Roseateles amylovorans: one gene and its partner. The protein of the gene in region 1 binds, or shares a complex with, the protein of each later gene. Links are inferred from orthologs where the notes say so. Each region holds a gene or a part of one and is shown in the gene's direction. Other genes may lie near its edges. The genes, in order: sbcB and ssb.

Region 1 (15,795 bases):
CGCGAAGCCAGTCCCGCCGCCAGTGCCTGCGGCTCCGCAGCGGGATGCGGATTTGCCGGCACGGCACGGCGCGGGCTGGCGATCCGGTCCGGTCCATCACTCTGGGAGACTCTGATGCAACGTCGTTCGCTGTTGACCGTCCTCTCATCGGCCCCGCTGTGGAGCCTGCCCGTGCGGGCCCACCACGGCTGGAGCGGGTTCGATCAGGACCGACCGCTCTACCTCGCCGGGCGCGCCACCCAGGTGGCCTGGCGCAATCCGCATGTCGAGCTGATGCTGGATCTGCCGGAGCGGCTCAGCCTGCCCGCCGACCTGAAGCAGCGCACGCTGCCGCGCCAAAGCGCCGCCGTCGACTCCGCCGCCTTGCTCGCGAAGGTGCAAGTGCCCACGCGCCGGGACCGGCGTTGGGAGGTCGAGCTGGCGCCGCTGACGCGCATGCAGGCCTGGGCCGTGGACGAGATCAAGCCCGGCACCGAGGTCGCGGTGATCGGGTTCACCGCGCCGGCCGAGCAGGGCGAGGCCGTCCTGCGGGCGGAATATCTGTTCATCGGCGACAAGGTCTACGGTTTGCGGTCTTCCCCGGTCTGAGCGGTCAGGCGGCGCGAACACCCGGGTGCCGTTGGCGCCGTGCAGGCGACCACTCGCGCCGCGGGCGCTCGGTTCGTCTCAGGTCGCTCGTCGAGGCAGGGGCCGGTTCCTAGAGTGGCGACATCGACCACCCACTGGAGCCCGCCATGAACCGTCGCCTCGATGCCACCTCTGTCACGCCGGCCGACGACCGTCGGACCGCCTCGTCCGCCGCACATTCCGCCAAGCCGGAAATTGCCCGCTCCCTTCGGCGAGCGCTGAAGTCCCTCTGCGCGCTGGCCGTGCTGGGCGCTGCATGGGCCAGCCAGGCTCACGCAGCCGACCTGGAACTGGCGGTGAGCGGCTTTGCCGGCGCCGAGGAGCAGCGTGGTCAGCTGATGGTGGCGGTCTTCGCCGACAGCAGTGATTGGCTGAAGAAGCCGGTCGCGGTGCGTCGCGTCGCCGTGGCCGAAGCCGTGGACGGCCGCCTGGTGTTGCGATTCGGCGATCTGCCGGCCGGTCCGGTCGCGATCAGCGTGTTCCAGGACCTCAATGGGAACGGCAAGTTGGACACCAACCCGGTGGGCATGCCGCTGGAACCGTTCGCCTTCTCTCGTCAGGCCCAAGGCAACTTCGGACCGCCTCGCTTCGAGCAGGCCGCGCTGGAGGCGGGCACCACCCGTCACGCCATTCAACTGCCGGCGATGCCCTGAAAGGCCCCGGTTCGCCGTGCCTGCGCCATCCCGATGGACCAGGCACGGAGGTCGGCTGGATGTCGGCCCGATATCGCCCCAATATCGGCCCGATATCGCCGCCAGTTGCGTTGCACCTCCACAGGAGCGCAGTCATGAAGCCCGAGACGATTGTCGAAATGAACGACCCATTGAACGACCTATTGAACGCCCCATTGAACGCCACGATGAATCCTGCCGGACGGCCCGCCGACCAGGCCGCGTCGCCTGCCAGTCCGCAGCGGCGGGCGCTGCTGCGCAGAGCGACGCACTCGACGTTGGCACTCAGCGGCTGGTCACTGGCGCAGCAGGCGCTGGCCGACACGGCCCATCTCGTGAACGGCGCGGCGGCGCTGTCGGCGGCGGACTTTGAACGCGCACTGGCCGCAGCGCCGGAGTTGCTGCCGCTGCGCGGCTGGGACGGCCAGGATCGCGCCACCGCCGAGCTGCGCATCGAGGGTCGCTGGCCGCGCGAGTTGCAGGGCACGCTCTACCGCAATGGCCCGGGCCTGATGAGCCGCAGCGGCGAGCGCTACCGGCATTGGTTCGATGGCGACGGCCTGGTGCATGCCTGGCGCTTTGAGGCGGGGCGGGCGAGCCATCAGGCGCGTTTCGTGCGCACCGCCAAGTTCCGGGCCGAGCAGGAGGCGGGACGCTTCCTGCTGCCGACGCTGGGTACCGCGATTCCGCCGCAGCGCCCGGTCGTGGGCGCGGACAGCCTCAATGTGGCCAACACCAGCGTGCTGCGCCTGGGTGGACGTCTGCATGCGCTGTGGGAAGGCGGCAGCGCCTATGAGCTGGACGCCGACACCCTGGACACCGTCGGTCCGCGCGCCTGGGACCCGGCCTTGCGCGGCATGCCGTTCTCGGCCCACCCCAAGGTGGAAGCCGACGGCACTGTCTGGAACTTCGGCAGCACCGCGCGGCATCTGACCGTCTATCGATTCCATCCGGATGGCGTCCTCGCGGCCCATCAGACGCTGGCCTTGCCGATGTCGGCGATGGTGCATGACTTCGCGGTCTCGCAGCGCTTTCTGGTGTTCCTGCTGGCGCCGCTGACGATGGACCTGGCGCAGTTGCGCGCCGGCGCCAGCATGACGGCGGCGATGCGTTGGCAGCCGGAGCAAGGCACTCGGGTGCTGATCCTGGACAAGGCGACCTTGACGCCGCGCTGGGCGGAATTGCCAGCGAGCATGGTCTTTCACTTCGGCAATGCCTGGGATGAGGGCGATGACCTCGTGCTGGACTATGTCGAGGCACCGCCGCTGCCGGAATTCAACCAACGCATCGCCGCCTTGATGGCGGGGCGGCAGATGGACTCGGCGCCGTCCCAGCCGCGGGTGCTGCGGCTGTCGCTGAGCGGCGGGGCACCGCGATTGGAGCGCCGCGATGAAGCGGTGGAGTTCCCGGTGGTCGATCCTCGGGTGGTCGGCCAACGCCATCGCTTCGTCTACTACCCGACCCGTTTCGCGCAGCCCCACCGGTGGGGCTTCGATGGGGTGATGCGGCTCGACCTCGAGACCGGCGCCCGGCAGCGCTTCCAGTTCGATGAGGAGGTGCTGCTGGAGGAGCAACTGCTGGTGCCTCGTCCGGGCAGCAGCCGCGAAGGGCAGGGCTGGCTGCTGGGACTGGGCTACGACGTGCGTCGCCAGCGCAGCTTCGCCACGGTGTTCGATGCCGAGCGCCTGGGCGATGGCCCGCTGGCCCGCGCGTGGCTGCCGTACTGGGTGCCGCTGGGTTTTCATGGGCGCTTCTATGCGGCTTGATGGTGGCCTGTTGGGGGTGTGAGGGCGGAGATAATCCGGCCTTCCTTTCCCCCAGCTTCCAGCTTCCAGCTCCGAGTTCGATCCCATGACCGCTTCCCAACCCGCTCCGATGACCCAAGACGAATTGAAGACCCTGGTCGGCCAAGCCGCCTTGAAGTACGTCACGCCGGACACGGTGGTGGGCGTGGGCACGGGCTCGACGGTGGACAAGTTCATCGACGCGCTGGCCGCCAGCGGCATCCGCATCGCCGGCGCGGTGTCCAGCTCGGTCCGCAGCACCGAGCGGATGAAGGCCCTGGGCATTGCGGTGCTGGAGGCTTCCGAAGTCGAGGCGCTGCAGGTCTACATCGACGGCGCCGATGAAATCGATCATCACGGCCACATGGTCAAGGGCGGCGGTGCCGCATTGACGCGCGAGAAGATCGTGGCGGACCTTGCCAAGACCTTTGTCTGCATCGCCGATGAGAGCAAGCTGGTCGACGCGCTGGGCCGCTTCCCGCTGCCGGTGGAAGTGATCCCGATGGCCGCCGCGCAGATCACGCGCCGGTTCGCGGCGATGGGCGGTACTGCGCGCCTGCGCGAGGGCTGCGTGACCGACAACAGCTGCCAGATCCTGGATGTGACGGGTCTGCGCATCACCGATCCCGCCGCCTTCGAGGCCGATGTGAATCAATGGCCCGGCGTGGTCACGGTGGGCGTGTTCGCCCGCAACAAGGCGTCGGTGTGCCTGCTGGGCACGGCGCAGGGCGTGAAGACGCTGACCTTCTGAGCTCGCGCCGTTCAGCCGCCTTTCTCGCCCGCAAACCACGACGGGCTCGCCCCTGAATTCGTTGCCGGCACCGCCGTGGCGGGGCCGGGGGCGGTGGCGGGCGCCGCGCCCTGCGGCAGGGTCGGCACGATGCCAGGGACTGCCGCAGACGCCGCGTCGGAGGCGCCGCCCGGTGGCGGCACCGGGCCGATGGTCTTCAGGCCGGCATCACCGGCGAATTCGGTGAACACCCAGTCCGGGCCGTTCGGGCCCTCGGCCTGGGTCACGCCTTCGGACGGCGGACCGATCTCCGACGGCGAGAAGCCTTTCAGCGCCACCTGCATGTAGTCGATCCACGCCGGCAGCGCGATGCCGCCACCGGTTTCGCGGTCGCCCAGGCTGCGCGGCTGGTCATAGCCGATCCACACCACCGTCGCCACATGGCGCTGGAAGCCGGCGAACCAGGCATCCACCGCATCATTGGTGGTGCCGGTCTTGCCATAGAGGTCGTAACGCTTGAGCGCCTGGCTGGCGCGGTAGGCGGTGCCTCGGGTGGCCACTTCGCGCAGCAGCGAGCTGGTGATGAAGGCATTGCGCTCGCTGATCACCCGGCGATCGATGGTGGTGGATTCGGGTTCCGCGCGGAACAGCTCCTGGCCCTGGGCATCGACGATCTTGGTGATCAACAGCGGCTTGAGCAGATAACCGCCGTTGGCGAACACCGAATAGGCGCTGGCCATCTGCATCGGCGTGACCGCGCCCGAACCCAGCGCCAGCGTCAGGTTGGACGGCTGCTTGTCCACATCCAGGCCGAATCGACCGGCCCAGGTGCGTCCGCGTTCCGGCGTCAGCTGCTCCAGCAAGCGGATGGTCACCATGTTCTTGGACTTGGCCAGCGCCTGGCGCAGGGTCATCGGGCCGTCGAACTGGCCGTCCGAGTTGCGCGGGGCCCAGTCGCCGGCGAAGAAGGGCGCATCGTCCACCAGGGTGGCCGGGCTGGCGCCGATCTCCAGGGCGCCGGAGTACAGGAAGGGCTTGAAGCTGGAGCCCGGCTGACGCCAGGCCTGGGTCGCATGGTTGAACTGGTTGCGGGCGAAGTCGAAACCGCCGACCAGCGCCAGCACCTTGCCGCTTTCCGGTTCGACTGACACCAGCGCGCCTTCGGCCTCCGGCGACTGGGTCACCGCCCAGGCGCCCTTGGGGAATTCCTTGGTCGATGCGCCTTGCAGCACCCGCAGGATGCTGCCGCGCTGGATGCGCAACTGCGGTTTGGCTTTCTCCGACAGTGCCGCCAGCACGCTGCGCACACCTTCGCCGCGCAGGTCGATGTCCTCGCCGTCGGACAGCGTGGCCTTGATGCGGTTGCCGGTGACCTCGGTCACCACGGCGGCGCGCAGATCGTCGTTGTCCGGATGCTCCTGCAGCGCCTGGGTGATGGCGTTGTCGATGTCGGTGTCGTCCATGTCGGCGGGCAGGTCCACCGTGCCTTCCGGGCCGCGCCAGGGCTTGCGGCGCTCGTAATCCATCAAGGTGCGGCGCAGCGCCTTGTAGGCGGCGACCTGGTTGTCCATGCGAATGGTGGTGTAGACCCGAATGCCGCGGTTGTAGGCGTCCTCGCCGTACTGCGCATGGACCACCTGACGCACCATCTCGGCCGCATACTGGCCATAGGGCAGCCGCTGGTCCTGGATGCCGCGCAGCTTCAGCGGTTCGTCATAGGCCAGCTTGGCCTGGTCGGCGGTGATCATGCCGACGTCCTGCATCCGCGACAGCACCACCGCCTGGCGCTTCTTGGCGGCCTTCAGGTTGCTGATCGGATTGGCACGGTACGGGTTCTGCGGCAGGCCGGCGATCATGGCCGTTTCCGCAATCGACAGATCCTTCAGCGACTTGCCGAAGTAGGTTTGCGCCGCCGCCTCGAAGCCGTAAGCACGCTGACCCAGGTAGATCTGGTTCATGTAGATCTCCAGGATCTTGTCCTTGGAGAGCTGGCTCTCGATCTTCAGAGCCAGCAGCACCTCGACGAACTTGCGGGTGTAGAGCTTTTTCTTGGTGAGGTAGAGGTCCCGCGCCAGCTGCTGGGTGATGGTGGAGGCGCCTTGCTTGCGGCCCGAGGTGAGGTTGGCCAGTGCCGCGCGGAACATGCCGGGCACCGAGATGCCCTGATGCTCATAGAAATTGGCATCCTCAACCGCCAGCAGTGCCTGCTGCATCTGACGGGGAATCTTGTCGATCGGAAGGTAACTGCGGCGTTCGGCGCCGAACTCCGCCAGCAACTCGCCATCGGCGGCATAGACACGCAGCGGCTGCTTGGGCTGGTAATCGGTCACGCGGTCCAGGTCGGGCAGGCCGGGCCAGACCACGGCAGCCGCGCCCCCCAGGATCAACACCACCGCCAGCAGGCCGGCACCGGACCACAAGGCGACCCGCTTCCAGGTGGGCCATTGGGCCAGTCTCGCCCGAAATCCGGCGGTGCGTGCCCACAAGGAGCGGCAGAACGCGGTCAGCGGGCGGACGATTTGAGCAAGCAGCGCCATGGGTTCGCACGAGTAAAGGTCGGGCGATTATCCTCATCCCCCGCGCGCCGTCTCGTCAGACAACGCCGCAGCGACACACCCCATACAAATCCCATACAAATGCAGTTCCCTCGTCACGCGTTGGCAGCCATTTCCCCGGGCAGGCGCACCAGCCGCTCCGGCCGCAGGCAGCCGTCCGGTCGCCTCGCGATGTCCACCCCGCCCGTGCAGCGCGCCACGTGCGGAGCCATCCCCTCCCTGCAAAAGGACCCCCGCCATGCAGCGCCGTAACCTGCTGACCGCGGCGCTGACCGCCGGCGTGACCCTGCCGTCCTGGGCCCAGGACCGCTTTCCCAGCCGGCCGATCACGCTGATCTGCCCGTGGCCGGCAGGCGGCTCCAGCGACGCGGTGATGCGCGCCTTCGGCGACAGCCTGGCCCGGCAGCTCGGCGTGCCGGTGGTGGTGGAGAACCGGCCCGGCGCCGGCGGCACGCTGGGGGCGAGTCTGATGCTGACGGCCAAGCCGGACGGCTACACCCTCACGCAACTGCCGCTGGGGGTCTATCGACTGCCGCACATGCAGAAAATGCCGTTCGACCCGGTGCGTGACCTGCAGCATGTGATCGGGCTGACGGGCTACACCTTCGGCATCGTCTGCACGATGGATGCGCCGTTCCGCAACCTCAAGGAGATGGTGACCTGGGCCCGTGCCCGGCCGGGACAGTTGATCTACGGTCACACCGGCACCGGGACCACGCCGCATCTGGCCTTCGAGGAATTTGCGCACAAGGCGGGGTTCACCACGCAGGATGTGCCGTACAAGGGCACGGCCGAGATCATGCAGGCGATCCTGGGCGGTCACGTGCCGGTGATGAGCGGCACGCCGGAGTTCGTGCCGCATGTGAAGGCCGGCAAACTGCGCTTTCTGGCGACGCTGGGACGGGAGCGCAATCGCGCCTTCCCGGACGTTCCCACGGTGAAGGAGTCCGGCTGGGATACGGTCAGCGATTCGCCGTTCGGCATCGGCGCGCCTCGCGGCACCGATCCGGCGGTCGTCCGCACGCTGCATGACGCCTTCAAGCGCACGCTGGAGGATCCGCATCTGCTGGAGACGCTGGATCGCTACTACCAGCCCGTGCTCTATATGAGCACCGAGGACTATGGCCGCTATGCGCAGCGCACCTTCGAGGCCGAGCGCCTGACCATCGAGCGGATGGGGCTGGCGAGGAAGGGCTGATCGGCCCGTCGGCGTCTGCGCGTCAGCCCAGCTTCACATTCAAGGTGCAGAACACCAGCGCATTGAGCCCGAAATGCAGCAGGATGGCCACCTCGATCCGGCCGCTGAGCGCGTAGCTCAGGCCATAGCCCAGCCCGGCCAATGCGGCGAGCGCGACATAGACGGGGCCGCCGGCCAGATGGGCCAGTCCGAAGAGCAGGGCGGTCAGCAGCACCGGGATCCAACCGCGCCAGTGGCGCAGGTCGTCGCTCACCCAGCGCGCCAGCAGTTGCTGGATCACGCCGCGGAAGGCGACTTCCTCGGCCACGCAGGTCAGGAAGAGGTTGGACAGCAGGAAGAGGGCGGCGTTGGGTGGCCAGCGCAGCGTGGGCTCGCCCAGGCCGCTGCCCACCGCCAGCCACCAGGGCACGGCCAGCGTGGCGACCACCGTGATCGGCAATGCCCATCCGCCGAAGGCGCTGTGCCCGCTGACCGGTCGGCCCGGCTGGTCAGCCCACCGAGTCACGCCCCCGTTGCGGCGTTGGCGCTGCTGGGTGATCAGCACCGCCAGCATCAGCAGTCCGGCGACGCCCTTGTCGAAATTCAGGTACTTCACTGTGGGCGGCAGCGCATCGGCGCTGGCCACCAGGTAGCTCGGATTGGCAAACCCCGGCAGCTTGTGCAGGGAGAGCGCCAGGCCCAGCACCAGCATCAGGACCATCAAGGTGGCTTCGCGGCGGGGCTGTCGATGCGCCGACATCGCCAGCCAGGCCAAGGCCAGCATCGCCAGCACCGGCACCAGCGCGGCGATGCTCAGTTGGCCCTGGATCAAGCCGGCGGTGACCGCCATGATCAGCACCGTCATCCAAGGCCAGGGAGCGGTCACAGGGAGCAGCGTCAGCAGGATCGCCAGACACAGCAACAGATGGCTGAGCGGCATGACGGACATCACGGGCAACACAGGCGTCACGGGATCGGATCCTCGATGTAGGGTGGGACAACTGAAGCGGTGAATGGCAAAGGATGCCGCTGGCGCGTCGGCGACCGCCGGTGGGCAAAAGCCGGTGGGCAAGCGCCACAGCCGGCAGGGGCGCCGCAGTATCTCCGACGCCGGGCCGCGGGACCGCTGCCACGACGGGGAATCGCCTTGGGCGCGACGACCTGATAGGATCGCGGCCTCTCTTTGGGGAGTAGCCTGCTTCCGTTGCATGGAAGCGCCTGCGTCAACACACTCGAACCCTCTCCGGGCTCGTGGCGCCGGCAGCCAGTTCTGGTTGGCGAGACCAACGATGTGCCAGCACGACATTCGGTCGGGCAGTGGTGGCGCGTCGTTGCGACTCTGCCCGACCTTGGATGTCCCCCATGAACTTCCTCTCTACCGCCGCGCTCGCCCTGGCGATGTCCACCGACGCCTTTGCTGCGGCCGTCGGCAAAGGCACGGCGCTGCAGAAGCCGCGTTGGGCCGAAGCCTTGCGCACCGGCGCGATCTTCGGCGTGATCGAAGCGCTCACACCGTTGGCCGGATGGGCCCTGGGTCTGGCGGCGGTCAACACGGTGAAAGCCTGGGACCACTGGATCGCCTTCGTGCTCCTGGGAGGACTGGGGATTCACATGGTGCTCGCCGGGCTCAAGCAGGAGCTGCCCGAGGCGGCTGAAGACAAACCCAACCGTCACAGTTTCATGCGTCTGGCGCTCACCGGCTTCGCCACCAGCATCGATGCGATGGCGGTGGGCGTGGGGCTGGCCTTTGTCGATGTGGACATCCTGCCCGTGGCCGCGGCCATCGGCTTGGCCACCTTCGTGATGGTGACGCTGGGCGTCATGCTGGGCCGGGTGCTGGGGACGGTGGTCGGCAAGCGGGCCGAGATCCTGGGCGGCGTGGTGCTGTTTGCGATCGGCGCCACCATCCTTTATGAGCACCTGACGGCGCTGTGAGTCGGTCCACATGATGAGCTTGCAGATCCTTGGCCGCCTGGGGCGGTCGCCATGGGCCGCCGGGTTGGCCGTGTGCGGCGTGGTGCTGGCGGCGATCTTCGCGGGGCATGAGCCATTGCGGGCGGCGCAGATCGCGCTGCTGGCCTTGCCGTTTTTCGTCTGGCTGCGCTGGCCGTTGTCGAGCCGAGGCTGGCGGGCGGCGCGGTGGATCACGGTCAGTGCGGTGGTGGCACTGTTTGTGATCGATGGACTGGTGCGCGCCTATCTGCGCTCCCGCTACCAGGCCTTGCCCGACAGCTCGCTGGTGCTGGCCGCCGTGGCCAACACCACCACCCGGGAAGCCCTGGAATACCTGAAGTCCCAGGGGGTGGCGATCGGGATCGCCATGGCCGGGCTGTTGGCGGCCTTGTCGCTGACGACCGCCTGGGTGGCGGTCTGCAATCGGCACACGGTGGCGGTGGGCCGGATGGGCCGTCGCGTGTTGATCCTGCTGCTGATCGCCGGCAGCGTCGGCTACATCAGCAAGCCCTGGCGCCGGCATCATCCGGCCCTGTTCTGGCCGACCTGGGCCGCGTCGGTCGATGACCTGCGCGACAGCTGGTCTGATCAGGCCCGCCAGCGGGCGCAGTTGATGTCCAACGCGCGCGCGGCGAATCCTTCGCTGACGGCCGCCGGCCCCTCCACCGTGGTGCTGGTGCTGACCGACAGCGTGAACCGGGACAACATGAGCCTCTACGGTTATGGTCGGGACACCACCCCGCAGCTGACGGCGCTCAGCCGGGAGGAGGCGGGGCGATGGCTGACGCTGCGCCATGCCTGGTCGGTGGAGCCGGGCACGGTGGCGTCCCTGAGCGGCATCTTCAGCTTCGGCGCCCGGGACCAGGATGATCCGGTCGGCCACAGTCAGCACATCCTGGCGCTGGCGCGGGCCGCCGGTTACCGCGTCTGGTGGATGAGCAACCATGACGACGTCGCCATCGACCAGCAGCATGCGCAACTGGCGGACACGGTGGAGATGATCAACCGGGAGCCGGGCCGGTCCACCTCCAGTCTGGATGGCGAATTGCTGGACTGCCTCGAGGAAGCGCTGGTCGATGCCGCGCCACGCAAGCTGATCGTGGTGCATCTGCTGGGGGCCCATCCGCATTACCGGCTGCGCGCACCGTCGGCGATGCGGCCCTTCGATGAGGGCGGCGATGCGGTCGAGGCCCAGATGGAGAAGGCAGGGCGGCCCGTCTGGCTGCGAGAGCTGCGACAGACCTATGACGCCGCACTGCGCTACCACGACGGCGTGGTGGCGGAAACCGCCCGGCTCACCCGCCGCCATGCACCCGCGGGCGGGCAGGCGGCCTGGATGTTCCTGTCGGACCACGGCCAGGAGGTGGGACATGACATCGTCCATGCGGGTCACAGTCCGGGCACGGCCGCCGGCTACCGGGTGCCGATGCTGCTGTGGCGCAGCACCCAGCCGTGGCCGTCGGACCTTGGACAGCGCCCCTTCCGGGCCGACTGGGCAGCCTGGACGCTGGCGGATCTGCTGAACCTGCAGTGGCAGACCATGACCGCGGAGCGCAATGTGCTTCATCCGGACTATCGCTGGGAAGCGCCCGCGCTGCCGGTGGCGTCGGTGCGCTTTGATCGATAGCGGCGCGACGCCGATCCGCGGTGAGGTATCGTGCCGCCCCATGCATGAGATGACTTTCTACTGGCACGACTACGAGACTTTCGGACGCGTGCCGCGCCGAGATCGCCCGGCCCAGTTCGCCGGCCTGCGGACCGATGCGGACCTCAACGAGATCGGCGAGCCGCTGATGGTGTATTGCCGGCCGCCGCTGGATGCGCTGCCCGATCCCGAGTCCTGCCTGCTGACCGGCATCCTGCCCCAGACCTGCGCCGAGCAGGGCTTGCCCGAGCACCAGTTCGCAGCGGCCATCCTGGATGAGCTGTCGCGTCCGGGCACGGTGGGGCTGGGTTACAACACCATCCGCTTCGACGACGAAGTCACGCGCTTCCTCTTCTGGCGCAACCTCATCGATCCGTATGCCCGCGAGTGGCAGAACGACTGCGGCCGTTGGGACCTGCTGGACGTGGTTCGCTGCGCCTATGCGCTTCGGCCGGATGGCATCGAATGGCCCAAGCATGAGGATGGTCGCCCCTCTTTCAAGCTGGAGCACCTGACCGCTGCCAACGGTCTGGCCCATGAAGCAGCGCATGACGCCCTGTCAGACGTGCGCGCCACCATCGCGCTGGCCCGGCTGATCAAGCAGAAGCAGCCCAAGCTGTGGGAGTTCTGCCTCAAGCTGCGGCGCAAGGATGCAGTGTGGGCTGAGATCGGCACGAATCGGCCGTTCTTGCACATCTCCGGCATGTACGGCACCGAGCGTGGCTGCATCGCGCTGGTGTGGCCGCTGGCGGCCCATCCCACCAACAAGAACGAGTTGATTGTCTGGGACCTGGGCACCGATCCCGCAGAACTGCTGACGCTGGAGGCGGACGCCATCCGTCAGCGCCTGTACACCAAGCAGGACGACCTGCCGGAGGGCGTGACCCGGCTGCCGATCAAAACCATCCACGTCAACAAGTCGCCGATCGTGATTTCGGCGCTGAAGATCCTGTCGCCGGAGATGGCCGAGCGGTGGGGCCTGGATCTGGCGCAGGGGCTGGCCCATGCCGAGACGCTGGCCCAGCGGGGCGCGGAGCTGTCGGGCCGCTGGAAGCAGGTGTTCCAGCGACCGGCGGGCGAGGGTGGGGCGGATGTCGACGAAGACCTTTACGGCGGGTTCCTGTCCAGCGACGATCGTCGCGCGCTCGAGCGCCTGCGAGGGCTGTCGCCCGAAGCCCTGGCCGACCGGGTGGCGCAAGGCAAGGTGGCCTTCGAGGATGGGCGTCTGGAGGAACTGCTGTTCCGCTACCGCGCCCGCAACTGGCCTGAGCACCTGAGTCCGGACGAGCGCGCTCGTTGGGAGCAGCACTGCGCCGTGCGCCTGCATCAGGGCGACGGTGGCGTGCAGACGCTGGAGCAGTTCTTCGAGCGCATCGACACCCTGGCCGAAGCCGCCCAGGAGGCCGACGACGAGCGGGCGCAGGAGATCCTGTCCGCGCTGTACGACTGGGCCGAGCAGATCGCACCGCCGCCGCCCTGAGGTGCTGCGCGACGGCGATCGCGCGAACAACACCCTGAACCGGGTCTGCTCCGGGGTTTCCAGCTCGGCCCAAAACGGGTACACCTTCGGTAGCGACCGCCGAACCTGGGTGCGGCGCTGCCTGGGGGGCGCGCCGATGCCCCGTGGATGTAACGAGGAGACGAGATGCAGATCCAACCCGATGCCGCCGGCACCCACCACGAGAACACCGGCGCCCGGATGCGTGCGCTGCTGGTGCGCGCGCCGCTGGCGGTGGCCTTCACCGCGGCAAGCCGTTTCGAGGTGGCGAGCGAGCAGTTCAATCACCTGTTCGGGCACGGCGATGACACCGATCTCAGCGGCTCCGATGTCCGCGACGTGATCGTCTCCGACGCCGGCCACCAGGCGCTGCAGGCCCGCTTGGGTGCGGCCTTCAGTGCGGGACGGCCGCTGGATGAGGAGATCGAATTCGTGCGTCGGGACGGCGCGCGTTTCTGGGGTCGTCTGCAAGCGACGCCGGTGCTCTGGGAGCAGCCCTCGGGCGAGGCGATGTGGGTGGTGGAAGACATCACCGCCGCCCGCACCCAACGCCTGCAGCCGACCTGGTCGGCCAAGCATGACGAGGTGACCGAGCTGAACAACCGGCGCGAGATCGAACGGCGCCTGGCCGACCATGTCGGCAGCCGCCGGCATGAGCCGGTGTCAGTGCTGTTTGTCGACATCGACCGCTTCAGCGAAGTGGTGCAGGGCATGGGCGCCGAGGTGGCGGACCATTTCCTGTATGGACTGGGTCAGATGCTGGTGACCAAGGTGCGGGCGTCCGACATCGTGGCACGGTTGGAAAACGACCAGTTCGCCGTCCTGCTGCCGGATTGCGATCTGCACTATGCGCAGATCGTGGCCGAGAAGATGCGCGCCGCGATTGCCGCCTATCGGCTGCGGTGGGGGCTGCACCGGACCCGCGTCAAGGCCAGCCTGGGCGTGGTGCAGTTGCAGCCGTCGCTGGACACCGTGGATGCGGTCCTGGGCGCCGCGGCGCTGGCCTGCACCGAGGCCAAGGCGGCCGGCGGCGACAGCGTGCGGGTGTTTGTCTCCAACGGCACCTACGAGGAACTCGCCGGCTGACCCACGGCGCCGGGCGCGCCAAGCCTCGGCGCGCCCTCCTTGACCAGCTGCCCGATGGGCAGGCGTCGGGCTTTACTGAATCACGCCGCAGGCGATGCGCGCACCGCCACCACCCAACGGCGCGGGATGATCGGCGTGGTTGTCGCCCCCGGCATGCACCATGAGGGCGTGATTTTTGACATCCGCAACCTTCAGGCGCGGGGCGAGCACGGGCTGCATGGCCTGACCTTGTCCATCCACATACAGCGGGGGCAGATCGCCCAGGTGGCCGTCGCCCCAGGGCTCGCCGTGCTTGCCCGTCTTCTTCGGATCCAGATGGCCGCCGGCCGCTTCTGCGGGCGAGGGCTTGCCGTCTTTGTCGGCGGCCGCGCAGGAGGCATTGGCATGCACGTGGAAGCCATGCAGCCCAGGCGGCAGGCCGGTGAGCTTGGGTGTCAGCACCAGGCCGTACTTGGTGTCCTCCAGGGTCACTGTGCCGATCGGGCCGGCTTCGCCCTGAGGCGTCGCGACCTTGAGCGTGACCGAGGTTTCCGCAGCGAGCGCGGCGGTGGCGGGCAGCAGGGCAACCAGGGCGGCGGCCAACAGCGGACGGGTGAATCGGATCGTTCGGATCATGCGGAGTCTCCTGAGGCGAGGGTTTGGATGAGTGCGGCGGATTCGACCGTGGAATGGCGGCCTGATGGTCATTGACCGTCACCGTCATCGTCGGATCGAGGCGAGTCCTTGCGGATGGGGTGGCAATCGACGTTCCGCCGGCCGGCTTCGGCGGCAGCGGTGAGTGCGAGCGCGTGGCGGAAATGCACGAGGTGGGTGGTGCCCCAAACCGTCTTTGACTTTGCAGTGACCGTGGCCGACGTCCGTGGAGATGCCGTGGCTTGACGCAGCTGTTTGAAGTGGCCGATTGACCGGGCCTTGGAATGCAAAAAGGGCCCTGATTGCTCAGGGCCCTTTTCACTTTTCTTCTGGCGGAGAGAGAGGGATTCGAACCCTCGGTGGGCTATTAACCCACACACGCTTTCCAGGCGTGCGACTTAAACCGCTCATCCATCTCTCCGAAGCCCGCCATCATAGCGCAGATTTTTGATGTCAAAAACAAGTCGCCGATGACGGATGAAAATCAGCCTCACTTGACCGGCTGAATCACCTTGTCGTTCTTGATCAGCGCCATCGCGGTGCCGATCAGGCCGGACACCTCGCTCATGTTGCCGGGCACGATCATGGTGTTGTTCTTTTGCGCCAGTTGGGCAAAGGCGTCCACCGCCTTCTCGGCCACCTTCAACTGCACGGCGTCGCCGCCGCCCGGTTGCTGGATTGCCGCAGCGATCTTGCGGATCGCGTCCGCGCTGGCATCCGCGACTGCAGTGATGGCGGCCGCTTCACCCTGCGCCTTGTTGATCTCGGCCTGCTTCTCACCCTCGGAGCGGGCGATCGCGGCTTCGCGTTCGCCGGTGGCGATGTTGATCTGCTCCTGGCGGCGACCTTCGGAGGCGGCAATCAGAGCACGCTTCTCGCGCTCGGCGGTGATCTGGGCCTGCATGGAGCGCAGGATCTCGGCCGGGGGCGTCAGATCCTTGATCTCGTAACGCAGGACCTTCACGCCCCAGTTCAGCGCCGCTTCGTCCAGGGCCTGGACCACGGCGCTGTTGATGACGTCCCGCTCCTCGAAGGTGCGGTCCAGTTCCATGCGGCCAATGACCGAGCGCAGCGTCGTCTGTGCCAACTGGGTGATGGCAACGATGTAATTGCTGGAGCCGTAGCTCGCGCGCATGGCGTCGGTGACCTGGAAGTACAGGATGCCGTCGACCGTCAGCTGGGTGTTGTCGCGCGTGATGCACACCTGGCTCGGCACATCCAACGGGATTTCCTTCAGCGAGTGCTTGTAGGCCAGGCGGTCGACAAAAGGCACCAGGATGTTCAGGCCGGGGGTCAGAGTGGCGTGGTACTTGCCCAGACGCTCGACCACCCAGGCGTTCTGCTGCGGGACGACCTTGACCGACTGGATGATGAAGACAACGGCGACGACCAGCAGGACCAGAGCGATGATTTCCATGTGCAAGTTCCCTCTTGTG
Region 2 (15,649 bases), 2.1 Mb from region 1 along the record:
TGGCCAGGCGGCTGTTCCAGGTCCCGATCGCCCTGATCAGCCTGGTGGATGACGAACGTCTGTGGTTCAAGTCCGCGCAGGGCCTGGATGCCACCGAGACGCCGCGCGACCTGTCGTTTTGCGGCCATGCCATCTTGTCCGATCACCTGCTGCTGGTGCCGGACGCCCACCTGGATCCGCGGTTTGCCGACAACCCGCTGGTGACCGGTCCGCCCCACATTCGCTTCTACGCGGGTTGTCCGGTGCGCGCCCCCAGTGGCCACCGGTTGGGCACCCTGTGCCTGATCGACCATGTCGCGCGTGGCTTTGATGTGGACGACCAGGCCACGTTGCGCGACCTGGCCTCCCTGGTGGAGCAGCAGTTCGCGGCGCTGCACTTGGCGTTGGTGGACGAGTTGACCCGTCTGGCCAACCGGCGCGGATTTGAATCGCAGGGTGGTCAGGTGCTGGCGCTGTGCCAACGCCAGCAATGGCCGGCGACCTTGCTCTACTTCGATCTGGACCGGTTCAAGCAGATCAACGACCGCTTCGGCCATGCGGAGGGGGATTGGGCGTTGAAGGCGTTCGCGGATTTGCTGCGGGTCTGCCTGCGTGCGTCGGATGTGGTGGCGCGGCTGGGCGGCGACGAGTTCGCGGTGCTGCTCAGCGGCACCGCCGTGGAGCGTCTGGATCATGCGCTGGCGCGACTGCGGCAACAGCTCCAGGCGCAGAACCAGCGTGCGCAGCGGGGCTATGCGCTGGATTTCAGCGTCGGCAGCGCGTCGATGGCGACGGGGCAGGTTTTGACGCTGGCGGAACTGATGGCCCTGGCGGATGCGGCGATGTACTTGAACAAGCAGGCGCGTCGGCAGGCCGCGTGAGGGGGCGACCGGCCCGTCCTCCCCGTTTTGGGCGAACGATGGGGGACCCCAGGCACCGGATGGGACGGCTGGCGGCATAATCCTGGCCTTGCGCCGCTGGCTCCCCGGGGTCTGGCGGCGGCCCCAGATTCACATCCACCTACACGCAAGCGGACGGCAAGCAACCATGGCCTCGGTCAACAAAGTCATCATTCTCGGCAACCTGGGTCGTGATCCCGAACTGCGCTACACCCCAAGCGGCAGCGCGGTGTGCAACGTCAGCATTGCCACGACCCGCAACTGGAAAAGCCGCGAAGGTGGTGAGCGCCAGGAAGAAACCGAATGGCATCGCGTGGTGTTCTACGACCGCCTGGCCGAGATCGCCGGCGAGTACCTGAAGAAGGGCCGTCCGGTGTATGTGGAAGGCCGCCTGAAGACCCGCAAGTGGCAGGACAAGGAAGGCAAGGACAACTACACCACTGAAATCATCGCGGAGCAGATGCAACTGCTGGGCGGCCGTGACGGTGGTGATGAGATGGGCGGTGGCGGTGGTGGCGGCGGTTACAGCCGAGAGCGCAGCGCCGAACGCAGTGGCGGCGGCGGTGGCGGTAGCGGCCGTGACAGCGGTGATTTCGACGCGCCGCGCGCACCCGCCCCTCGGGCTGCACCGGCTCCGCGCCAGGCGCCCGCACCGAAGCCGGCAACCGGTTTCGACGACATGGATGACGACATCCCGTTCTAAGCAACGGTCAGAGGGATCGGTGACGATTCCGATGAATGGCGCCGGGGCCTGTAGCCGGGATCCATTCGCTGAAGACTGGGGAGGCAATCCGCAAGGGTTGCCTCCCTTTTTGTTGTCGACGGCGGTGACCCATCGAGAAGGCCTGCATCGACACCCCCAGCCCCACCCATTCCGTCGAGGACGAGGTTCATCGATGGTGTGTTGAAGGCGCCCGCTTGCTGGCGGGACTGCCTGCCGTTGCCTCTCGTTGCGTCGACCTCGGACGCGTGTGTGCGTCTGGTTCGGCGAGAACACGCCTGAGCTTGCGCCAGATCAAGATGACACCCGCCAGCCCGGCTCAGCATTGCGCGTTGCGACAACCACGCCCAATGCCATGACCACGCCTTCCCTCCTCGACCGCCTGGCTTCAGCCGGCCTTCAACCGCTCCGGATGGGGGGCAGGCAACTCCTGCCCATCGTGCAGGGTGGCATGGGCGTGGGCGTCTCGGCCCACCGTCTGGCCGGCAGCGTGGCGGCGCAGGGGGCCTGGGGCACCATCGCGTCGGTGGACCTGCGTCGCCACCATCCGGACCTGATGGCCCGCAGCGAGGGCCTCAGCGACGGTGACGCGCGCAAGAAGGACATCATCCAGCAAGCCAACCAGGAGGCGCTGGTGCGCGAGATCCGCCAAGCGCGTGCGCTGGCGGGTGGCCAAGGGCTGTTGGCAGTCAACGTCATGCGCGCAGTCAGCGATTACGCGGCCAGCGTGCGCACGGCGCTGCAGGAAGGCATCGACGCGCTGGTCGTGGGCGCCGGCCTGCCGCTGGATCTGCCCGAGCTGGCGCAGGACCATCCGGACACGGCGCTGGTGCCCATCCTGAGCGACGCCCGCGGCGTGGCCCTGCTCTGGAAGAAGTGGGAGCGTCGCCAGCGTCTGCCCAGCGCCATCGTCATCGAACACCCCGGGCATGCTGGGGGCCATCTGGGCGCGGCCAAGGTGGCCGACCTGGGCGATGCGCGCTTCTCCTTCGACACGGTGCTGCCCGCTGTCCGCCAGCACCTGCGCGAGGCGGGTGTGGAGGGGCGTGTGCCGCTGATTGCGGCCGGCGGCGTGCGCAGTTGCGAGGACATCCAGCGCCTGCAGGCCCTGGGCGCCGATGCAGTGCAGCTCGGGACCGCGTTTGCCGTGACCGAGGAATGCGATGCTCATCCGAACTTCAAGCAGGTGCTGGCCGAGGCGCGTGATGAAGACCTGTCGGAGTTCACCAGCGTGGCCGGCCTGCCGGCACGCGCCGTGATGACGCCCTGGCTGAAGAAGTACTTCAACGCGGAAGAGCGGCTCCAGGCGGTGGTTCAGCTCAAGCAACGCTGCACCATGGCGTTCGATTGCCTGAGCCAGTGCGGCCTGCGCGATGGGCTGAAAGGCTGGGGTCAGTTCTGCATTGACCAACGGCTTGCCGCTGCGCTGCGTGGCGACATGAGCAAGGGCCTGTTCTTCCGTGGCCGTGGGGCGCTGCCTTTCGGCAGTCAGATCGCCAGCGTGCGGCAGCTGCTGGATCGGCTGTTGACGCCGGGCGTGGCGGTGGGAACGCCAGCTTGACGTCCTCTGCCGGGCACTTCTGCGGTTCCATTCTCACCACCTCCGTTGGGTGACGGCGGTACGCCGCGTATCGGCCTTCTCGGGGATGAAGAATGGAGCGGCAGATTGGCCGCGTGCGCCCGTCGCCGGATTTTGACTCCACCCTTCGGCTGGGCGTTTGTCGCACCGAATGGAACGGAGTTAGCCCCGTTTGATGGGGTTTGGTGAGGACCAGGCGGAATGTGTTGTGGCTTTGCCATCGTCATTCGCCTACGCGTTTGCAAGAATCGCCGCGATCAAAGGGAGGAGAAGCCGAGTGGCGCGCGGAGACGTGCACCGGCGGGAGTGAAGCGCGCGGCGTGGCTGCGCGCATTCGCAAGGCGAATCCAGCGATGCCGGAATGCGGCAGCGCTAGGATCGCTGCTAAATCCTTCTTCCCTATTCACACGGCGCCGCTCATGTATTGGCTCCGAAACTGCTGGGAGAAGGTATGCGTTTCCTTGGCTGCAGGGTCTGTTGGAGCGCCGGGCGCGTAGACCTCGATTTTTGGTTGAGGGCATTCCCTCGACTGCTCGCGGCTGTGTCGATTCTTTTCATGGTGGGAAGCGCCTCTGCATACAACCGCGGCTTCTCGAAGGACTGGGACACTCCTGCAATCACATTGGCAGGAGGAACCTGGGCTGGAAGCGGTCCGCCGCAGGTGCCCGGTTTTCCCTATCTCGGTACAGGCTACTACTTCGGCATTGATCTTTCCGGAAGCGCCTATGGCATTCCCGAGGATGCCGCACGGCGTGGGCTGGCATTTCTGAATTCGCATGTTTCGGCTCAAGGCCTGTGTACTTCCAAATACACGTTCTCTTTCGGCGAGCCTTGTTCCTTGACTGTCAGTATCGATGGAAGAAATGGGGAGTTCCGTTGCAAGATTCGCGGAAGTGCATGGTATCGAGGGTGGTGGTTGGGGTCCGGGTGGATTGGTACCGAGGATTGCGAAGGAGACGCCACGGGAACGCGGTCTGAGATTGTTGTTAACTCAACGTTGTTGATTCAAAAGCGCTGCAATATGCCTGGAGCGCTCGACACGTTTTTTGACCCCGTTTCACGTCAATGCGTTTGCCGCCCTGGCCAGGTCTACATCGCTGAACGAAAGATTTGTGCGCCGATCCGAGACCGCTTTATTCTGAAGCCTTGCGACAACTGCCATGGCAACCCGATCATGGCGCCTATCGGCGCAAAGACCCAGTCCGTGGACGTTGGCTGGCAGCCATGGCTTCCCATCCGATTGACGTTCAATTCCATCCGGCGCGTGCCGTATGAACAAGACGTCGATCCCTTTCTGCAAAGCGACCCTCAGACGTTTGGCGGTTGGACAGCCAGTTTCGATCGCGCGCTGTTCATTGCGCCTCAACCGAATGGCGCATCGCTCATCAATGCCGCGCGTGGCGATGGTCTGTGGACCACATTCACCAGCGCGCCAAACGGTTTTGTTCCGGCGAACGGCTTGGTCACTGATCGTTTGCAGGCCAGCGCGGACGGCTATCTCTACAAGGATAACCAAGCAAGATTCATCGAGCAGTACAACACGCGCGGCCAGTTGATGAAGGTTTGGCGCGCCGACGGAGCAACCCTGACCATTGACCGAGCCACCGCCGCGGATTACCCCACATACTTGGATGAAGGCGTGCCCAAATCCTTGACCGACCACTTCGGCCGGGTGTGGCGGATGGAATACGGCGGTGCAGAAGGTGCGACACGGGTCACCGCCATCGTGGATCCGGCCAATGGCCGCACCGCGATCGAATATGACAAGGACCAGGTCAGCACACTGGTATGGAATGACGGCCATTCCCGTCAGTTCCTTTATGAGCATCCCCTGTTCTGGCCGTTGACCGGCTATCTGGATGAGAACGGGGTTCGCGGCGGCACGTACACCTATGACGCAGAAGGTCGTGCCATCGGCACAGCGCGCGCCGGTGGCCTTGACGCCTATTCGGTGACATGGTCGGCCCCGAGTCGCTGGTCGATTCAGGAGCGGTACGACCCGCAGGCCAACGTCCTGTGGCTGGACCACACCCTCATGCCGGCGCAAGACGCGCGCGTGCAACTGCCCAACGGAGAGGTGGAACAGGTGTCGGCATCCCCGCTGTTCGGATCGGTGAAGTGGACCACCAAGACGCAAGCCGCAGGCGCGGGGAGCGCGGCGGCCACCGCGCGTCGAACGCTGGATGCCAATCAGAACGTGACCCAGTCGGACGACGTCAACGGCAACCGCAGCTGCATGAGTTACGACAGCAGCCGCAACACGGAGACAGCGCGGATTGACGGTCTGACCACAGCGACCGAATGCGCAACGGCTTGGGCGTCGCTGCCTGCCGGCGCGCGCAAGACCAGCCGGCAATGGCATCCTGATTGGAACTTGGCGGTCAACACGGCAGAGCCGGGTCTCATCACGACGCTGATCTACAACGGGCAGCCGGACCCGACACAAAACAACGCCGTGTTGAACTGCATGACGGGTGCGACGCCGCTGCCCGATGGCAGCCCGGTGGCCGTGCTGTGCAAACGCGTGGAGCAGGCGACCACCGATGCCAACGGCTCCCTGGGTTTTGCCGCGAGGCCTCAAAGCGGCGTCGCCGCACGCAGCTGGCGCTGGACTTACAACGAGTTCGGCCAAGTGCTCACGGAAGTCGATCCGCGAGGAAAGACCACGGTGACCAACGAGTACTACGCCGACACCACAGCAGACCACACGCTGGGGGATCTGAAGAGCACCAGCAACGCGGTGGGGCACGTGACGAGCTTTCCTCGCTACAACGCCTACGGACAGCCGTTGGAGGTCGTCGACCCGAACGGCATCAGCAGCACCTACGCCTACGACGCTCGCCAGCGCGTCAGCTCAGTGATGCTTGGCGAGATCACCACCAGCTACGCCTATTGGCCCACCGGGCTGCTCAAGCAGACCACGCAGGCCGACGGCAGTTCGGTGTCCTACGAGTACGACGACGCCCATCGGCTGGTGGGTATCTCAGACCAACTCGGCAATCGGATTGATTACACGCTGGACAGCAGCGGCAATCGGACCCGGGAGGCGGTGAAGGATCCGAGTGGGGCGCTCAGGAGGACCTTGTCGCGAGCGTATGACGCCCTGGGTCGGGTACAGAACCTGACGGGAAGCCGTTGATGGCAATGCACCCCAATAACGAAACCGGACGTTCGCTCATGACCTTGAATTTGCGATTTTTCCGCCGCGCGATGGTCTTCCTCGCCTTGGCGTTTGGGTTAAGTGGAGGAGCTTTTGCCACAACGCAAATTGACCGCTGGTGTATTACCAACAGTCTTTACTATCATAATTTTAATAATTGTTATGAAACTTCTGGAAAGTTAATTCAAGAGTTTTGGTCGTATCTGGAGCCCACCTACCGTAAAACTTCTGATCCAGGTGCGGAGGGAACTTATACGAAATCATGGATAGAGCTTGATGGTTGCAATGCCGTTGGTACCTCACCTCCAATAATTCGTTGTCAAACATGGCAAAAATTCACGGCATATACCACCGAAGGCGAGTTGTTGCGAGAATATGATCCAGTCGAGGGGTGGTTCTTTCTAACGATGATGTGCGGCGGTGCGATGGGCACCTCGTACTATCCCCCAGCAGATCGCTGTGTTTACATCGTGGAAGAGCAAAAGCCTCCATGTGCCTGTGCGGCGGACAATCCTTCCCATGGGAATCCCATCACGGCCCTGGATGGCACCAAGCACCAGCAAGAAACCTTATTGCGTTGGGGGCGTGGTCATTCGGTGAGGGCGACCTATAACTATTTGCGCCAAACTGTGGGCCAACGAGTCCACGAGATGGGGTTTTCCGCTCTTGGATCTGTTTGGTTTACCAACCACCATCGCGCGAGTTTCAGTTCCTGGGATTCTCAGCAGTTTCAGCGTGGCGACGGAACATGGAGGACGTTCAAGTCCGGCGCTACGACCCCATCGAGTCCGTTGGAGGTCGATCCTGCCCCTGTTTTTTCGGGATCCTCTGGGATTTTCTTCTACGACACGTCCGCCGAAGCAGTTGAAACCTTTACGTCGTTTGTGTACCCGCGGCGTTACGCAACGTCCACTGCTTATATTGATGGTCGCAAAGTGACCTACCTGATCGATGGCGAAACCTTTGGCAATGGCGCAGTGACTTCCGTGTTGCGCACCATCACCGACGAATCGGGACGGCAGGTGAGTTTCGCGTATGAGGTCGATCCAACGGCAGCTGCCGCCATGCGCATCACCACAATGACGGATCCGGCCGGCGGCCTCTACAGGTTCAGCTATGGGGATAAGGGCCAGCTCGCGTCGATTCAATATCCAGATCAGACCTCCCGCCAATACCGCTATGAGGTACAGGGTAAGCCTTGGTTGATCACCTCTCTGATCGACGAAGCGGGCAATGTTTACGGGCGTTACGCCTATGACGATGAAGGCCGTGCCATCTCGACCCAAACGGGCACGGGAGGGGAACGCTGGGATGTGGAGTGGACACAAGCGCCCCAGGTGTATGCGGCCGAATACTTTGACGGCGATGTCTTGCGTCGGACGCTGGCATTCGTCCAGCCCGCTGTGGCTGTCCTCCATGGCCCTGACGGTTACCAGGAAACCCTGTCCAGCGCACCTGTAGACGGCGTGACGCTGCTGGCGAACCGTGTGCTTCCTGCAGGTTCTGGATCGGCGTCTGCCTCCATCCAAATGGACCGCGATGCGGAGGGCAATGTGATCCGTCGTCTGGACGCCAATGGACGGCAGTCCTGCTCCGCGTATGTGGCGGGCCGCCACGCGGAGTCCACTCGTGTTGAAGGACTTGCCAATGGGACTGCCTGCGCCGCGGTCCTCGCGACCAGCGCCACCTTGCCCGATGGTGCTCGCAAGGTGAGCTCCCAGTGGATCCCAGTGTGGCGCAAACAAAGCCGAGTCGCCGAGCCCGGCCGAGTGACGACCTACGTCTACAACGGCCAACCCGACCCGCTCAACGGCAACGCCACGGCGTCCTGCGCGCCGGCAGACGCTCTGCTGCCTGACGGCAAGCCCATCGTCGTGCTTTGCAAGCGTGTCGAGCAGGCCACCACGGACGTCAACGGCGCAGCGGGTTTCAACGCCGCAGCGCAGCCCGGCGTGGCGGCCCGCACCTGGAGCTGGACCTACGACGCGCAGGGCCGAGTCCTCACCGAGGTCGACCCGCGTGGCAAGACCGTGCTCACCAACGAGTACTACACCGACCGCACCGCGGACCATTACCCCGGCGACCTCAAGTCCTCCACCAACGTCGCGGGCCACGTCACCAGCTTCCGGCGCTACAACGCCTTCGGCCAGGCGCTGGAGGTCATCGACGCCAATGGCATCAGCACCAGCTACACCTACGACGCGCGTCAGCGGCTGACCTCGGTCACCCAGAACGGAGCGACCACCGGCTACGCCTACTGGCCGACCGGCCTGCTCAAGCAGGTCACGCAACCGGACGCGAGCTTCGCGGCGTACGACTACGACGACGCCCATCGCCTGGTGGCCGTCTCCGACAACCAGGGCAACCGCATCCGCTACACGCTGGACCAGCGCGGCAACCGGACCAAGGAAGAGGCGACGGATCCGAGCGGGGCGCTGCGCCGCAGCATGGCCCGGGTCTATGACGCGCTGAGCCGCACACAACAATCGACAGGCAGGGAGTGAAGATGAAGAACCACCTGGGGCGCCTGAGGCGCCGGATGACGCTCGTGGCGATGGCCGCGGCGCTCATCAGCCCCCTCGCACACGCCGCCACGCTGCCGCCGCCGCCCGTCTCGCCGGCGCCGGTGACCGACTACGAATACGACGCCAAGGGCAATCCCACCAAGGTCATCAAGGCCAAAGGGGTGAGCGGCTTCGGCTTCACCACGCAAAACGGCTACGACCCGCTGGACCGGCTGCGCACCAACACCGATGCCAAGAACGGCACCACCACGCTGGGCTACGACGGGCAGGACCAGGTCAAGCAGGTCACCGACCCCCGCAACCTCGTCACCACCTACCAGCGCAACGGACTGGGTGACCTCACCCAGCTCATCAGCCCCGACACCGGTACCGCCAACAGCACCTACGACGCTGCGGGCAACCTGCTCACGCGCACCGACAGCCGAGGCGTGCTGGCCACCTATGCGTATGACGACCTCAACCGGCTCAAGTCGATCGTCTACACGCAGAGCGGCCAGACCAGCCAGACGTACGGGTGGACCTATGACCAGACGGGAACGGCCTTCGGCTACGGGGTGGGTCGGCTCACCACCGCCACCTTCCCCACGGGCAGCACCCAGTTCGGCTACGACGCTCAGGGCCGGGTGATCAGCCAGGTGCAGAACGTCGGCGGCATCGTGCTGAGCACGCGCTACGGCTACGACGCCACTGGGCACCTCACCAGCATCACCTATCCCTCGGGCCGTGTGCTGACCGTCGTCTACGCGGGCGGACTGCCTGCGGCGCTCTACCTGGCCGCAGACGGGACCGCCACGCCCAAGCCCTTGATCAGCGGCTTGCAGTGGGAGCCATTTGGCGGCTTGCGCAGCTGGTTGATGCACCTCAACAGCGGCACCAAGGCGCAGGAGCGGGTGTATGACGTCTATGGCCGACTGGTGCGCTACCCGCTGGGTGACGTCGTGCGCGACCTCACCTACGACGCGGCAGACCGCATCGTCAACTACACCCACCTGGACGCCACCACCGGGGCGGCCACTGCGGCCACCCAGACGTTGGAGCAGACCTTCGGCTACGACGAACTGGGTCGCCTGACCACGGTGACGCTGCCGACGTCGGTCTGGTCCATCGGCTACGACGCCAACGGCAATCGCACCAGCGTGACGCTCAACGGCGCCAGCCGGGCGTACACGACCTCAGCCACCAGTAACCGGCTCAACGAGATCAGCGCTCCGGTGCGCAGCTTCAGCTACGACGCGGCGGGAAACACCACTGCGGACACCTCGGGCTACACCAGCACCTACGGGCTGGACGGGCGCATGGCGGGGCTGGTCAAGGCGGGGGTGACCTCGGCCTATGCATACAACGCGGCGGGTCAGCGGGTCCGCAAGATCTCAGGGGCGCAGAAGTACCACTTCGCGTATGACCTGGACGGTCATCTGCAGGGGGAGTACAACAGCGGCGGAGGGGCGCTGCAGGAGTTCATCTGGCTGGGCGACATGTTGGTGGCGGTGATCACGCCGTCCAGCACCACCGAGCCGCGGGTGTATCACGCGTACTCGGACCACCTGAACGCGCCGCGCCTGCTGATCGACATGGCGGGTGCGCAGCGCTGGCGCTGGCTGAGCGAGCCGTTTGGGACCACGCCGGCGGAGGCGATTCCGAGTTCGATCGAGACGCTGGCAGTGAATCTGCGGTTCCCCGGGCAGTACTTCGACAAGGAGTCGGGGCTGAATTACAACTACTTCCGGGACTATGACGCGACGACGGGGAGGTATGTTCAAAGTGACCCCATCGGGTTGGACGGGGGCATCAACACGTACGCTTATGTGGGTGGGAATCCGCTGGGCTTTAGTGACCCAATGGGTTTACAGGCTGTTCCTACACCCTGGGGGCCAATGCCACTGCCGCCGCCAGTGCCAAGTGCGAGTCCGAGTGGCGGACGCGGGGGTTATGACCCAAGGTCAGATACTTACACGCCTTCAGGGACGAATTCGAATAACGATAACTGCTGTTCTTCATACACAGACGTCTACGAGGCAAATGACGAAAAGCATGGAAGTACGCCGCGCGGGAAAATTTCTGCTGAACCATCATTCCCAGACCTCGCACTTCAGAATTCCGTTGCTGTGGGAAGATCAAAGATTGGTTATGATGGTTTGTCCGGCCAAGTTGTGATGTTTCGTTCGCACTGGACTGACGAGCAGAAGTGCATTAAATATTGGCATGGGTATGTAGTTTATCAGCGAGATCTCACTCCGGAACAATGGAAGGCTGGGCGTGACGCTGGTTTTCCAAATTGGCCGAGAAAACCAAAATGACAAATGAGAATGTCGTGTCTTATTCTTTGAGCTTCGCCGGTTTCTCAATCGAAGTTCGCGTTGATGAGCAATCATCTATAAATTTCACAAATCGGTTTGATCAGTATGGCCCAGACTTCGTGTTTGCTGTTGCAGAGATATGGCTAAACCACGAAGGCTCAACGCACCTCATCGTTCCGGCTACTCACCCAGAAAATTTTCTGGAATGCTTGAGGGATTTGAGCGCATGTGTGTCCAGCCCACCGGTAGTGCTTGGTATAGAAGAGGTAATTCCTTGCGGTGGATGGTGCTCGTGGATGGCCGGATACTGGGATCGAGTTGACCGAGAAAGTGATATAGTTGGTGACGAAAAAACATATGAACTTCTGATTCCGGCATCTTTTGTAGCAAGCAAGGTTGGTTATATTGCTGTCTACGTGTACGGTGACAAGAAAATATTTGAAGTTGCCGTCCGCCCCGGTGAAGGACGCAAGGCAATAGGCGCTTGGGCGCAATTCAATTCAGATGCGCTAGGTACTGAGGTTAAACATCTGGCGAAGGTTATCGCTGAGAATATTCGTGGTGCGGAAAAGAAGCCCGGTAAGCTGGGGTGAGCTTGCAAACCCCAGGGGCACTCGCTGAAACCCTTCGCGTAGACATGTTGGTGGCGGTCCTCACGCCTTCCAGTACGACCGAGTCGCGGGTGTATCACGCGTACTCGGACCACCTGAACGCGCCGCGCCTGCTGATCGACATGGCTGGAGCGCAGCGCTGGCGCTGGCTGAGCGAGCCGTTTGGGACCACGCCGGCGGAGGCGGTTCCGAGTTCGATCGAGACGCTGGCAGTGAATCTGCGGTTCCCCGGGCAGAACTTCGACAAGGAGTCGGGGCTGAATTACAACTACTTCCGGGACTATGACGCGACGACGGGGAGGTATGTTCAATCTGACCTGATTGGGCTCGCGGGTGGTTTGAACACCTACACATACGTCAGCGGAAACCCTATTTCAAAAATGGACCCGCTAGGTCTCCTTGAGAACTACACGTTCGACCGTCGCGCAGGTACTGTTACTCATGACTGCGAGTGCTCATCAAAGACCTCGACCACTGCATTCTCTGGCAACTACCAGTATGCGAATCGACCGGAGTATGAAGCATTCCCCGAGCATGGTCCCATCCCCGCCGGCAAGTACTATATCGTTCAACCATACAATTATTCTCGAACTAATCCTTCCGTGTTTTTCAGACTGTTCAGAGACGATGGCGTCATTGACGACGAAACATTCGTCCCCGACCCAAATAATCCCGGCGAGTCTGTGCGTCGTGGGCAATTCAGATTTCATCCCGGAACGGCATCTAACGGCTGCATAACAGTGCCAAATAGAAAGACCCTGAGGGAATGGAACAAAATTCAAGAGCAGTTGATGCGCACAAAAACGTCAACGATACCAGGGACCAACATTGAGTATTACGGCACGGTGACTGTTAAATGAAACAGCTATATTGGGTTGCCTGGATTCTCGCTGCATTGGCGGTGTGGCTTACAGTGGGGTGGTTCGGACTAAAATTTGCAGTTGTAGACCCCTATTTCGACCGCCAAGTAGATGCAGTTGCTGCAAAAGCCCCATCGGTTTTTCTAAGCAAGGAAGACGTCGCAGAGATTGAGCGCGCTCGTAGCAGTGCATTTAACGCACTGGGTGTATTTGGTGGCGTTCTATGTGGTTTTGCGTTCGGAGTCGCTGGTTGCCGATTTTCTTCCACGAGACGAAATAAATCTGAAGGCTTGGCGACCGTCAAGCAGGATGAGTAGCACGGGGGAGGCTCTAAAAATACGACCTTGGCGATTCGCGGTATGTTCAAAGTGACCCCATCGGTCTGGCAGGCGGCATCAACACCTATGCGTACGTGGGCGGAAATCCATTGTCATACGTGGACACATTAGGTTTGTGGGAAACCACCACGTTGCTCAATACCGATAAGTCTACTGTTGTATACAATGGAAATGGCATGCCAATTCCACGCCGGGTCCAGGCTGGCCGCCAGGCCACCCGAAGGGCTCGGCCTTGATGCGGACTCATGCCGTTCGACGCTCGCCGTGGGCGGTGCATGCCAGGAACCCCGGCATGCGCCGCTGACGGCAGAGGGCGACTCGCTCCCTTCGGTGGAAGGGCGGGGGGATGGCGGCTGGATGTGTATCTGTGCTCGCAGCCGGCGTTCGGAATTTCTTGGAACCCAGTCAATCACAATTGGTTGAAGACGGACTCGGCGGAAGCAGGCATGGGTGGCACACGAGGGAATGTCCCGGGAAATGATAGTGGTGACCTGCCAGGCGAAAGAGTTCAAGTGACGGACCACACTGGAAGAAGCAAGGAGGCTGGCGCCTCGTGCGGGAAAGTTTCCGATGTCGATGAAAAGAAGGTCAATGAAGCATTAATGATTGGTCGGGCGCTAGGCCGCTGGGGGCCGACTAATCAGTGCCAGTCCTTTGCACGTCAGACTCTTCGTGATGCATCCTTGGTCCCGCTGCCGTCACTGCCCTATGGCTCTCCGAACCGTTGAATATGAAATCACTTAGGTCTTTGTTCGCCCTCGTTCTTTTGGTTGCGGTTACCGCCAGTTGCTCCAAGTCGAATGCCAACTATGACGCGCTAGCTAGCCGGAACATTCAATGCCCACAGGGCACGCATCTGGCATACCTACCGTGGGGCGAGTCCGGGTTGGAAGCTGCGTGTTTGCAGAAGAGCGGACCGTCGGTGATTGCAGAGTATGGCCGAATCAAAATCGAAGGGCAGTACGCGGAAGATAAGCAAGTGGGCGAGTGGCGCTGGTTCGATGAATCAGGAAAAGTTGTTCGCACGGAGCAAAAGGGCTCTCGCTGAGAGTCCGCCGTGTCCAGGCTGGCCAACGGCCACCCGAAGGGCTTGGCCTTGGCGCGGGGAGCGCAACACCTGAGGCTCGCCGTTTGGCGAGGGCTTGTAGAGGAAGTGGCATGCCCGGGTGACGGGAGAGGGCGACTCGCTCCCTTCCCTGGGAAGGGCGTGGGGATGGGGTGAAACCGCTGCCGCAGGACAGCGGGCAGGCCAGGCAGGCGCCAGGCCTGACGCGAACGCGCACCCGCCCCCAGGCGGGTTGCCCGAGCGCTGCAGGGGCCGACCTTGTTCAGGCGCGGTCCTGGCGCCGGTTCGTGCCAACGCGAAGAACGAGGTTGGGGTGCAGGTCAGCGAAGCTGACCGAAGCCCGCCGCTGACGAAGCGCAGCGCAGGAAGCCACCCTGGATGGCGGCGACGTTAGCCAACCAGAAGCGCCTGGTGCACTCCATCTGGCACTAGCATTTAGAGCGACAAGCGCAGCCGCCCCTCGTTGTAGATATGGACCGATGACTTGCCCCACAATTCCCTGGGCAGCTTGCCGCCGGCGGTCTTCAAGCCCAGGGTGTTTAACCAGGATGTCTCTAGTTCTGGGCTGTCTACTTGACGAGGGAGCTTACGTACCCAGATCCCCAAGCCGCCCCGCGTCGGCAGCCCCGCCCCTCAAATCCAACCAAGGTCAATCGCCCTCAACACCGCCTGGGTCCGGTCCCGCACGCCCATCTTGGCGAAGATCGCCGAGCAGTGGTTCTTGATCACGCCCTCGCTGTTGCCCAACAGCGCCGCGATCTCGGTGTTGCTGCGGCCGCTGGCCACCAGCCGAAGCACTTGCAGCTCCTTCGGGCTCAAGGTCTCCGGTTCCGGCGTCGCGGAGAACGCCCGTTCGCCAGGACCGCGCTCCATCCGGTCGGTTAGCAAGGGCCGCAGCGCGGTGGAGCCGCCCACCACATCCCGCAGCGCCTGCACCAGCGTGTCCGGGCTGATCGCCTTGAGCAGGAAGCCCCGTGCACCGGCACGAACCGCTTCGTCGAAGGCCGCTGCATCGTCGAAGGTGGTCAGCAGCACGACCGGGATCTTCAGCGCCCGTGACGCCAGCGCGCGGATCAGGCCGATGCCGTCCAGCCGCGGCATGCGCATGTCCGACAGGATCACATCCGGCTGCTCGCGGGCCAGCAGCTCCAGCGCCTCCGCACCGTCGGAGGCCTCGCCTACCAGGCGGATGTCGTCATGCAGCGCCAGCAGCCCCTTCAGGCCTTCGCGCACCAGTTGCTGATCCTCCACCAGCAGCAGCTTGATCGTCTCGCTCATTTGCTTCTCCCATGCCGTCGCGGTCACGCGTGCCGCGGACAGTTCAGTTCGATCAGAAAGCCCGGATGGTGACGCAGCACCTGCATCGTCCCCCCCAGCTCGGCCATGCGCTCCTGCATGCCCTTCAGCCCGTTGCCCTCGCGCAGCTTGCGCGTGCCCCGGCCATTGTCGTCAACCCGGACCCGCACCTGCGTCGCGTCCGCACCGTCCACCAGGTCCAGGCTCACCTGCACCCGTGTGGCACCGGCATGCCGCACCGCATTCGTCACCGCCTCCTGCACACAGCGCAGCAGCGCATGCGCGCAGCGTGGCGACAGATCCTGCGCCACCGGGTCC

Evidence for each region.
Region 2: the proteins of sbcB (region 1) and ssb are in contact, whole or in part, in a crystal structure (PDB 3C94), measured with the Escherichia coli proteins. The link is inferred for Roseateles amylovorans from one-to-one orthologs.

What each region holds. Positions count from the first base shown.
Region 1 is NZ_CP104562.2:3,923,268-3,939,062, reverse strand. The notes cover bases 10,541-13,393. They hold sbcB (exodeoxyribonuclease I), read left to right. Parts: upstream 10,541-11,164; coding sequence 11,165-12,622; downstream 12,623-13,393. Other genes in these bases: N4261_RS16270 (GGDEF domain-containing protein), read left to right, coding at 12,788-13,393; N4261_RS16280 (phosphoethanolamine transferase), read left to right, coding at 10,541-11,124. Outside these bases: N4261_RS16320 (DUF6152 family protein), read left to right, coding at 115-588; N4261_RS16315 (DUF2141 domain-containing protein), read left to right, coding at 735-1,280; N4261_RS16310 (carotenoid oxygenase family protein), read left to right, coding at 1,415-3,064; ribose-5-phosphate isomerase RpiA, read left to right, coding at 3,174-3,833; N4261_RS16300 (penicillin-binding protein 1A), read right to left, coding at 3,845-6,349; N4261_RS16295 (tripartite tricarboxylate transporter substrate binding protein), read left to right, coding at 6,606-7,565; N4261_RS16290 (CPBP family intramembrane glutamic endopeptidase), read right to left, coding at 7,588-8,493; N4261_RS16285 (manganese efflux pump MntP), read left to right, coding at 8,907-9,479; more of N4261_RS16280, read left to right, coding at 9,493-10,540; more of N4261_RS16270, read left to right, coding at 13,394-13,726; superoxide dismutase [Cu-Zn] SodC, read right to left, coding at 13,799-14,341; N4261_RS16255 (SPFH domain-containing protein), read right to left, coding at 14,850-15,776. UniProt on the Escherichia coli protein: Degrades single-stranded DNA (ssDNA) in a highly processive manner.
Region 2 is NZ_CP104562.2:6,014,291-6,029,939, reverse strand. The notes cover bases 97-2,803. They hold ssb (single-stranded DNA-binding protein), read left to right. Parts: upstream 97-1,026; coding sequence 1,027-1,581; downstream 1,582-2,803. Other genes in these bases: N4261_RS24925 (NAD(P)H-dependent flavin oxidoreductase), read left to right, coding at 2,012-2,803; N4261_RS24935 (GGDEF domain-containing protein), read left to right, coding at 97-860. Outside these bases: more of N4261_RS24935, read left to right, coding at 1-96; more of N4261_RS24925, read left to right, coding at 2,804-3,160; N4261_RS24920 (RHS repeat domain-containing protein), read left to right, coding at 3,735-6,317; N4261_RS24915 (RHS repeat domain-containing protein), read left to right, coding at 6,317-8,842; N4261_RS24910 (RHS repeat-associated core domain-containing protein), read left to right, coding at 8,845-11,160; N4261_RS24905 (hypothetical protein), read left to right, coding at 11,139-11,753; N4261_RS24900 (RHS repeat-associated core domain-containing protein), read left to right, coding at 11,798-12,631; N4261_RS24895 (hypothetical protein), read left to right, coding at 12,628-12,948; N4261_RS24885 (response regulator), read right to left, coding at 14,669-15,313; N4261_RS24880 (sensor histidine kinase), read right to left, coding at 15,337-15,649. UniProt on the Escherichia coli protein: Plays an important role in DNA replication, recombination and repair. Binds to ssDNA and to an array of partner proteins to recruit them to their sites of action during DNA metabolism. Acts as a sliding platform that migrates on DNA via reptation.